DNA from 2 places in the Variovorax sp. LjRoot175 genome. Region 1 is predicted to be linked to the other one. Evidence: riboswitches for the same ligand, from Rfam matches in the RefSeq annotation. Region 1 holds a riboswitch; the other holds the start of a gene.
What was found. Region 1 has a riboswitch for S-adenosylhomocysteine ahead of metH (methionine synthase). Riboswitches for the same ligand answer to the same signal wherever they lie in the genome.
Positions count from the first base shown of each region.

Region 2: another riboswitch for S-adenosylhomocysteine. It lies ahead of ahcY (adenosylhomocysteinase); the one in region 1 lies ahead of metH (methionine synthase).

Region 1 is NZ_CAXURY020000001.1:273,808-278,938, forward strand. Features, by position in the region: gene ACSQ89_RS01430 (homocysteine S-methyltransferase family protein) at 1-377, shown strand, start outside; gene ACSQ89_RS01435 (SH3 domain-containing protein) at 494-1,363, shown strand; gene ACSQ89_RS01440 (LysR family transcriptional regulator) at 1,368-2,258, opposite strand; gene ACSQ89_RS01445 (PACE efflux transporter) at 2,359-2,796, shown strand; S-adenosyl-L-homocysteine riboswitch at 2,807-2,886, shown strand; gene metH (methionine synthase) at 2,908-5,131, shown strand, end outside.
Region 2 is NZ_CAXURY020000001.1:950,442-955,572, reverse strand. Features, by position in the region: gene ACSQ89_RS04750 (TlyA family RNA methyltransferase) at 1-498, opposite strand, end outside; gene ahcY (adenosylhomocysteinase) at 508-1,935, opposite strand; S-adenosyl-L-homocysteine riboswitch at 2,000-2,067, opposite strand; gene ACSQ89_RS04740 (hypothetical protein) at 2,168-2,785, shown strand; gene ACSQ89_RS04735 (peptide chain release factor 3) at 2,855-4,483, shown strand; gene ACSQ89_RS04730 (HAD-IIB family hydrolase) at 4,483-5,131, shown strand, end outside.

The DNA.
Region 1 (5,131 bases):
TCCTGAGCGGCCAGACCGTGACCGCCTTCTGGCACAGCGTGCGCCATGCGCGGCCGCTGGCCATCGGCCTCAACTGCGCGCTGGGCGCGGCGCTGATGCGGCCCTACATCCAGGAACTGGCGCGCGTGGCCGACGACACCTTCATCAGCTGCTACCCCAATGCCGGCCTGCCCAATCCGATGAGCGAAACCGGCTTCGACGAAACGCCCGAGGTCACCTCGCGCCTGCTGCACGAGTTTGCGGCCGAGGGGCTGGTCAACATCGTCGGCGGCTGCTGTGGCACCACGCCCGACCACATCGCCGCCATCGGGCGCTCGGTGGCGCCGCTTGCGGGGCGCACGCTGCATCGCGCGGCCGCGTATCCCGAAGCGGCCTGAGGTAAAGAAGCACCCTGGCGGTGCACGTCTTTGCGCGGCTGGCCGTTGCTGAGGGTAGGCCGTGGCTGATTGACAACATGTCGAGCGCGCGTAGCCTGAGCGCAAAGGAACATTCCATGAACAAGCTCGTCCAGCGATGGATCGGCATCGGCACCATCGCCCTGGTTCTGCCGGTCGCCGCGGCGGCGCAGGAGGCCTTCGCCCGCGGCACGGTCAATCTGCGTGCCGGCCCCTCGGGCGACTACCCGCTGGTGGCGCGACTCGGCCATGGCCAGCCCTTCGAGGTGCTCGGCTGCACCAGCGGCTATGCATGGTGCGACGTGGTGCTGCCCGACGGGCTGCGCGGCTGGGTCTATGCCGCCAACATCGACTACGCCTACGATGATGACCGGCGCGTGCCCTTGGCCACCTACGGCGCCATCATCGGCGTGCCGATCGTCGGCTTCACGATCGGCAACTACTGGAGCAACCACTACCGCGACCGCCCCTGGTACGGCGAGCGGCGCTGGTGGGGCGGCCACCATCCGCCGCCGCCCGTCGCCGGCTGGCGCCCGGTGCCGGCGCCGCGGCCGGACTGGCGGCCCAATCCGTGGCGCGACCCCGGCTACGCGCATCCGGGACCGGGCTTCCGTCCGCAGCCGCAGCCGGGCTGGCGGCCTTCGCCAGGGCAGCATCCACCGCCGGATCACGGTGTCCGGCCGCCGCGTCCCGACCGCGGTTTCCGACCGCCGGAGCACGCCGGCACGCCGAACGTGCATCCGGGCCGACCGCCGGACGTCCATCCGGGCCGACCGCCGGACGTCCATCCGGGTCGTCCACCGGACGTGCATCCGGGACGTCCGCCGGCCATGAATCCGGGCCAGCCGGGCGTTCGTCCGCCGGCTGCCCTGCCCGGCGCCGAGGCGCGGCAAAGGCAACTGGACCGGATCAACCGCGCGCCGCCCGGCACGACGCCGGGGGACAGCAGGCCAGGCGGCGGCCTGTAGCGCTCTAGGGCTTCTTCTTGCGCGCGATCAGCGCGACGAAGCGCTGCGCGCCCAGGCCCAGCGGGCGCTCGCGCGACCACACCACGTCGACCCACAGGTCGAGCCCGTTCGACAGGTTCTCGAACGGAATCTCCACCAGCGCGCCGGCCGCCACGTGCGGCCGCGCGAAATTGCGCGGCAGCCAACCCCAACCGAGACCGGCCGTGATCAGGCTCAGCGCGGCCAAGGCGTTGTCGGTGCGCCAGACATGGCGCGCAAAGACGAAGCGCGGGTCGCTGGTCGCGAGATCGCGCCCGGCCACCACGATCTGGCGCGTGGTCGTCAGGTGCTCCTCGCGCAGCCGGCCGCCGGCCGCGGCCAGCACCGGATGGTCGGGCGCCATCACGGCCACCATGGTGTCGCTGGCCACTTCCTGAAAGCCCTCGCGGCCGTCGAGGCTGGGCCGCTCGAAGACCAGCGCCAACTGCGCGCGGCCGCTGTGCAGCAGCGCCAGCGCATCGGCTTGCGGCGCCGCCAGCACCTCGACTTCCAGCAGCGGGTATTCCCGCGCCAGCGCGGCCAGCGGCGCGCTCCACGGCGCGGCCAGCAGCTCGGGCGCGATCGCGAGCGTGAGCCGGTTCTCCAGGCCCTGCGTCAGCGCCAGCGCCTGCACCTGCAGCTGCTTGAGCTGCGCGGCGAGCAGCCGCGCCTGCGGCTCCAGCGAACGCGCCGCGGCCGTCGGCTGGGGCTCGCGGCCGCCGCGGTCGAAGAGCGGCAGGTCCAGCTCGGCCTCGAGGTTCGCGATCGCCATGCTCACCGCCGAGGGCACGCGGCCGAGCGCCCGCGCGGCGGCCGAGAAGGAGCCGTGGTCGAGCACGGCCAGAAACACGTGCACGTTGTCGCTGGAAAAACTCATGGCAACGGCCTTTCAATAATTCTGAAAGAAGATGACTTTTTATATCAGATGAGCGCACATAAAGTAGGGGCCAAACCGCCAATCCAAACAGGAAGATTTCATGCAAGGGCTCAAGCGCCGCGTCGTCTACATCACGCTCTACGAAGGTCTCGCCATCGTCGCGGCCAGCGCCGGACTGGCGCTGATGTCGGGGCAGGGCATGGGCCACTCGGGCGTGCTGGCCGTCATCGCCTCGGTCATCGCGATCCTCTGGAACCTCGCTTTCAACACCCTGTTCGAGCGCTGGGAGTCGCGCCAGGCCGTGCGCGGCCGCAGCTTGCGCCGCCGCGTCGCCCACGCGATCGGCTTCGAGGGCGGCCTGGTCGCCTTCCTGGTGCCGGTCTTCGCCTGGTGGATGGAGGTGAGCCTGTGGCAGGCGCTGGTGATGGACCTGGGCCTGGTGGTGTTCTTCCTGGTCTACACCTTCGTCTTCAACTGGGCCTTCGACCTGCTGTTCGGCCTGCCCGCATCGGCCGCCGGCGTGGCCCAGCCGGCGTAAAATCCGCGGCTCCCAAGGAGCGTTGCAGCGCGGTACCTTCCGTCCGAAGCGTCCGCGTCAGGCTTGGGCTTGCAACGACGCTCGCCTGACCCACGTTCCGCAGGTGAGCCCATGTCCTCCGATCCGTCTTCCGTCCCTGTTCTCCCGGTTCCTCCGATGAAGCTGTCCGGCCTCGAGCCGGTGCAGATCGGCCGAGGCACGCTCTTCGTCAACATCGGCGAGCGCACCAACGTCACCGGCTCCAAGGCTTTCGCCCGCATGATCCTGAACGGCCAGTTCGAGGAAGCGCTGGCGGTCGCGCGCCAGCAGGTCGAGAACGGCGCGCAGGTGATCGACATCAACATGGACGAGGCCATGCTCGACAGCAAGGCCGCGATGGTGCGCTTCCTGAACCTGATCGCCAGCGAGCCCGACATCGCGCGCGTGCCGATCATGATCGACAGCTCCAAGTGGGAGGTGATCGAAGCCGGCCTGCGCTGCATCCAGGGCAAGGGCATCGTCAACTCGATCAGCATGAAGGAGGGCGAGGCCCAGTTCAAGCACCACGCGACGCTGCTGCGCCGCTACGGCGCGGCCGCGGTCGTGATGGCCTTCGACGAGCAGGGTCAGGCAGACACCTACGAACGCAAGATCGAGATCTGCGAGCGCGCCTACCGCATCCTGGTCGACGAGATCGGCTTCCCGCCCGAGGACATCATCTTCGACCCCAACATCTTCGCGATCGCCACCGGCATCGAGGAGCACAACAACTACGCGGTCGACTTCATCAACGCCACGCGCTGGATCAAGGAAAACCTGCCGGGCGCCAAGGTGTCGGGCGGCGTCTCGAACGTGAGCTTCAGCTTCCGCGGCAACGACCCGGTGCGCGAAGCGATCCACACCGTGTTCCTCTACCACGCGATCAAGGCGGGCATGGACATGGGCATCGTCAACGCCGGCATGGTGGGCGTCTACGACGACCTCGAACCCGAGCTGCGCGAGCGCGTGGAAGACGTGGTGCTGAACCGCCGCCCCGACGCCGGCGAGCGCCTGGTCGAAGTGGCCGAAACCGCCAAGAGCGGCGCCAAGGACGAGAGCAAGAAGCTCGAGTGGCGCGGCACGCCCGAGCACCCGGTGCACGTGAACCAGCGGCTCTCGCACGCGATGGTGCACGGCATCACCGACTTCATCGTCGAGGACACCGAAGAGGCCTACCAGCAGATCCTGGCCAAGGGCGGCCGGCCGCTGCATGTGATCGAAGGCCCGCTGATGGACGGCATGAACATCGTTGGCGACCTGTTCGGCCAGGGCAAGATGTTCCTGCCGCAGGTGGTGAAGTCGGCGCGCGTGATGAAGTCGGCCGTGGCCCACCTCATTCCCTACATCGAGGAAGAGAAGCGCCAGGACGAAGCCGCGGGCCGCGACGTGCGCACCAAGGGCAAGATCATCATCGCCACCGTCAAGGGCGACGTGCACGACATCGGCAAGAACATCGTGACCGTCGTGCTCCAGTGCAACAACTTCGAGGTGGTGAACATGGGCGTGATGGTCCCGTGCCACGAGATCCTGGCGCGCGCCAAGGTCGAGGGCGCGGACATCGTGGGCCTGTCGGGCCTGATCACGCCCAGCCTCGAGGAGATGCAATACGTCGCCGGCGAGATGCAGAAGGACGAGCATTTCCGCATCAAGAAGATCCCGCTCCTGATCGGCGGCGCCACCACCAGCCGCGTGCACACGGCGGTGAAGATCGCGCCGCACTACGAAGGGCCGGTGGTCTACGTGCCCGACGCCTCGCGCAGCGTGAGCGTGGCGCAGTCGCTGCTGTCCGACCAGGCGGCGGCCTACATCGACGAGATCAACGCCGACTACGACAAGGTCCGCCACCAGCACGCCAACAAGAAGCAGACGCCGCTGTGGCCGCTGGCGAAGGCGCGCGCCAACAAGACGCCGATAGCCTGGTCGAATTACCTGCCGCCGGTGCCGAAGTTCATCGGCCGGCGCGTGTTCAAGAACTTCGACCTGACCGAGCTCGCGAAGTACATCGACTGGGGGCCGTTCTTCCAGACCTGGGACCTCGCGGGCCCGTTCCCGGCGATCCTGAAGGACGAGGTGGTCGGCACCGAGGCCGTGCGCGTGTATGCCGACGGCCAGCGCATGCTCAAGCGGCTGATCGAAGGGCGCTGGCTCAGCGCCAGCGGCGTGATCGGCTTCTGGCCCGCCAACACCGAGAACGACGATGACATCGTGCTCTACACCGACGAATCGCGCACCGAAGCCGCGCTCACCTGGTACGGGTTGCGCCAGCAGACCGAGAAGCAGGCCATCGAAGGCGTCATGCGCCCGAGCCGCTGCCTGG
Region 2 (5,131 bases), 680 kb from region 1:
CGTGAGCGAGATGAACGAGAGATCGCCGACGATCAGATCGAAATGCGTGTAGTCGGGCGAAGCATCGGCCCAGGCGGACGCGTCGAGCGTGCGCGCATTGACGCCTTCGACGGCGGTCACGCGCGCATCCTCGCGTATCCGTGCATGCAGCTGGCCATGGCCCACGTCCACGCCCACCACATGCGCGGCGCCGCGCTGCAGCAGGCAGTCGGTGAAGCCGCCGGTCGACTGGCCGACGTCGAGGCAGCGCTTGCCCTGCACGTCGATGCCGCTCGCAGCGAGCGCGCCTTCGAGCTTGAGCCCGCCGCGCGAGACGTAGCGCGCCTCGGCCGCATCGACGAGCTCGAGTTCGGCCGTCTCCGGCACCTCGTCGCGGTTCTTGCCGACCACGCGCCAGGTCGTGCCGTCGCGCCAGCGCAGGCCGCCCGCGATCAGCCGCACGGCCTGCGAGCGCGAGGCGGCCAGGCCGCGTTCGACGAGCAACTGATCGGCGCGCACGCGCTCCGCTCAATAGCGGTAGGTGTCCGGCTTGTAAGGGCCGTTCTTGTTCACGCCGATGTAGGCGGCCTGTTCGTCGGTCAGCTCGGTCAGCATCGCGCCGACCTTCTTCAGGTGCAGGCGCGCCACCTTCTCGTCGAGGTGCTTGGGCAGCACGTAGACCTTGCCGGCCTGGTAGGCATCGGGCTTGGTGAAGAGCTCGATCTGGGCGATGGTCTGGTTGGCGAAGGACGAGGACATCACGAAGCTCGGATGGCCCGTGCCGCAGCCCAGGTTCACGAGGCGACCCTTGGCCAGCAGAATGATCTTCTTGCCGTCCGGGAAGGTGATGTGGTCGACCTGCGGCTTGATCTCTTCCCACTCGTACTTCTCGAGCGAGGCGACGGCGATCTCGTTGTCGAAGTGGCCGATGTTGCAGACGATCGCCTGGTCCTTCATCGCGGCCATGTGCTCGTGGCGGATCACGTCGCGGTTGCCGGTGGTGGTCACGAAGATGTCGGCCTTGTCGGCGGCGTACTCCATGGTGACGACCTTGTAGCCTTCCATCGCGGCCTGCAGCGCGTTGATCGGGTCGATCTCGGTCACCCACACCTGGGCGCTCAGCGCGCGCAGGGCCTGGGCCGAGCCCTTGCCCACGTCGCCGTAACCGGCCACGCAGGCGACCTTGCCGGCGATCATCACGTCGGTGGCGCGCTTGATGCCGTCCACCAGCGATTCGCGGCAGCCGTAGAGGTTGTCGAACTTGCTCTTGGTCACCGAGTCGTTCACGTTGATGGCGCGGAACAGCAGCGTGCCCTTGGCGCTCATCTCGTTCAGGCGGTGCACGCCGGTGGTGGTCTCTTCGGTTACGCCGATGATCTCGGCCGACTTGCGCGTGTACCAGGTCGCGTCGACGGCCAGCTTGGCCTTGATCGCCGCGTAGAGGATGCGCTCCTCGTCGCTGGTCGGGTTGGCCAGCACGCTCTGGTCCTTCTCGGCCTTCTGGCCCAGGTGCATCAAGAGCGTGGCGTCGCCGCCGTCGTCAAGAATCATGTTCGGGCCTTCGCCGGCCGAGCCCTTGGGACCGAAGTCGAAGATGCGGTGGGTGTAGTCCCAGTAATCTTCGAGCGACTCGCCCTTGATCGCGAACACCGGCGTGTTGGTGGCCGCGATGGCGGCGGCGGCATGGTCTTGCGTCGAGAAGATGTTGCACGAGGCCCAGCGCACGGTGGCGCCCAGCGCCTGCAGGGTTTCGATCAGCACTGCGGTCTGGATCGTCATGTGCAGTGAGCCGGTGATGCGTGCGCCCTTCAGGGGCTGGCTCTTGGCGAATTCTTCGCGGATGGCCATCAGGCCGGGCATTTCGGTTTCCGCGATGCGGATTTCCTTGCGGCCCCAGGCGGCAAGGGAGATATCGGCGATGGCCTGGTCGGCGGTGGACTTGAGAACGGCGCTCATGTGGACTCCAAAACAAGTTTGAATGATGCCGCTGTGTTCGGGGGACGAGACTCACCGCGAGAACAGCGGGTGAGCGTGGTTGCGAAGGGGTCCGAGCCTCACGCCTGGCGGCGCTGCAACGCTCCTCGGAAGCGGCATTTTAGCGCGTGCCGCTTTTCCGTCGCCAGCGGCGATTTGCGGATCGGCCTAGACTGCAACGCCCCTCAACCGCCGCCCTCGCGGCCCCATCATCATGTTCAAAGTCAAGCTCTTTGCTGCATCGTTCGTGATTGCCTTGTCCGCCGCGGCGGCGGCGCAGGAAACCGTGCGCGTGCGCGGCGTCATCGCGCGTGCCGATGCGAATTCGCTGACCGTGAAGGACCGCAGCGGCGAAACCGTCACGATGGCGCGCCCTGCCGACATGAACGTCTCAGAAGTCATTCCGCTCACGCTGGCCGACATCAAGCCGGGCAGCTTCGTCGGCGCCGGCGCCGTGCCGCAACCCGACGGCACGCAGCGCGCCGTGGAAGTGCTTGTGTTTCCGGAGGCCGCGCGCGGGACCGGCGAAGGCTTTCGCCCCTGGGACCTGATGCCCCAGAGCACGATGACCAACGCCACCGTGGCGCAGCTCGAAGCGGCGCCGTCCTCAGCGCCGGGCGGCCACAAGCTGCTGCTCAAGTACAAGGACGGCGAGCAGACCGTCATCGTGCCGCGCGGCACGCCGGTCGTGACCTTCAAGCCGGGCAATGCGGACCAGGCGGCCCTGGTGGTGCCGGGCGCCAAGGTGGTGATCACCGCGCAGGTGAAGGAAGGCAAGCCCACCGCGCTGCGCATGCTGGTCGGGCGCAATGGCTTCACGCCGCCGATGTGACGGCTCGTTAAAATTGCGGGCTTTGCCGCCAGCAGCCCGCGCCCGTGAGCGCGCTCCGCGTTCACCCCCATGACCTTCGCCTCCGAAACCCGCCGCCGCCGCACCTTCGCGATCATTTCCCACCCCGACGCCGGCAAGACCACGCTGACCGAGAAGCTGCTGCTGTTCTCCGGCGCGATCCAGATCGCCGGTTCGGTGAAGGCGCGCAAGGCCTCGCGCCACGCCACCTCCGACTGGATGGAGATCGAGAAGCAGCGCGGCATCTCGGTGGCCAGCTCGGTGATGCAGATGCTCTACCGCGAGCACGTGATCAACCTGCTCGATACGCCGGGCCACAAGGACTTCTCCGAAGACACCTACCGCGTGCTGACCGCGGTCGACTCGGCCCTGATGGTGATCGACGCGGCCAACGGCGTCGAAGCGCAGACGCGCCGCCTGATCGAGGTCTGCCGCCAGCGCGACACGCCCATCATCACCTTCGTCAACAAGATGGACCGCGAGGTGCGCGAGCCGCTGGAGCTGCTCGACGAGATCGAGCGCGAACTCGGCATGCCCTGCGTGCCGATGACCTGGCCGGTGGGCCAGGGCAAGAGCTTCGGCGGCATCGTGAACCTGCGCACGCAGGCGATGACGGTGTTCGAGTCGGGCAGCGAACGGCTGCCGCAGGACTTCGAAGCCATGCCGCTGGCCGAGCGCGAAGCGCTGCAGAAGCGCTTCGGTCACGAGTTCGACACCGCCATGGAGAGCATGGAGCTCGCCACCGGCGCCTCGCCCACCTGGGACCGCGAGGCCTTCCTCGCCGGCAAGCAGACGCCGGTGTTCTTCGGCTCCGGCGTCAACAACTTCGGCGTGATGGAAGTGCTCGACGCGCTGGTCGACCTCGCGCCGCCGCCGCAGCCGCGCACCAGCACCACGCTGGTCAACCGGCAGCCGGTGGTCAAGGAGATCCAGCCAGAAGACAAGGACTTCGCCGGCGTCGTTTTCAAGGTGCAGGCCAACATGGACGCCAATCACCGCGACCGCATCGCCTTCGTGCGCATGGCCTCGGGCAAGTACACGCCGGGCATGAAGCTCAAGGTGCAGCGCACCGCGAAGGAGCTGCGCCCCACCAGCGTCGTGACCTTCATGAGCCAGCGCCGCGAGGCGGTGGAAGAGGCCTATGCGGGCGACATCGTCGGCTTCACCACCCACGGGGGCGTGCAGTTGGGCGACACCATCACCGACGGCGCCTCGCTGCAGTTCACCGGCCTGCCCTTCTTCGCGCCCGAGCTCTTCATGACCGTGATTCTCAAGAACCCGCTGCGCACCAAGCAGCTGCAGCAGGGCCTGGCCCAGCTCGGCGAGGAAGGCGCGATCCAGGTGTTCCGGCCGGAGGTCGGCGGGCCGATGCTGCTGGGCGCCGTGGGGCAGCTGCAGTTCGAGGTGGTGCAGCATCGCCTGAAGACCGAATACGACGCCGACGTGCGGCTGGAAGGCTGCCAGTACACCGGCGCGCGCTGGATCACGGCCGACACGCCGGCCGAGCTGCGAGCCTTCACCGACGCCTACCCGGCGCGCATGGCACTCGACGCAGCGAACACGCTGGCTTACCTCTGCACCTCACCCTACGACGTGCGGCTGGCGCAGGAGCGCTTCCCGAGGATCCATTTCCATCCGCTGCGCGAGCATGCGGGGCTTGCACTTCAAACGGCCGGTTGATGCTCCCACTGAGCGCATGGCCCACTGAAGATCGCCAGCAAATCGCAGGCGTCCTTACCGACATCGACGACACGCTGACCACCGAGGGCGCCATCACGTCCGATGCGCTGCAGGCGCTGCACGACCTGAAGGCGGCTGGCCTGCCGGTGATCGCGATCACCGGCCGCTCCGTGGGCTGGAGCGAGCCCTTCGCGCCGGTCTGGCCGGTCGATGCGATCGTTGCGGAGAACGGCGCGGTGGCGCTCGCGGCTTCACCGTCGGGTGCGCTCGACAAACGCTACCGCCAGGATGCCGCGACGCGCAGCGCCAACTTCGCACGCATGCAGCAGGCCCTGGCGCGCGTCGAGCGCGAAGTGTCGGGCGCCAGGCGCGCCACCGACTCGCCGGGCCGCGAGACCGACATCGCAATCGACCACAGCGAATTCGCGCACCTGGGCGAAGCGCAGATCGCGCAGGCGGTGCAGATCATGCGCGCCGAAGGCATGAACGCGACGGTGAGCTCGATCCACATCAACGGCTGGTTCGGCGACCACAACAAGTGGGTCGGCGCCTGCTGGATCGTGCGCGAGCTCTTCGGCCGCGACCTGGGGGCCGAGCTCGATCGCTGGGTCTACGTGGGCGACTCGACCAACGACGTGCTGATGTTCG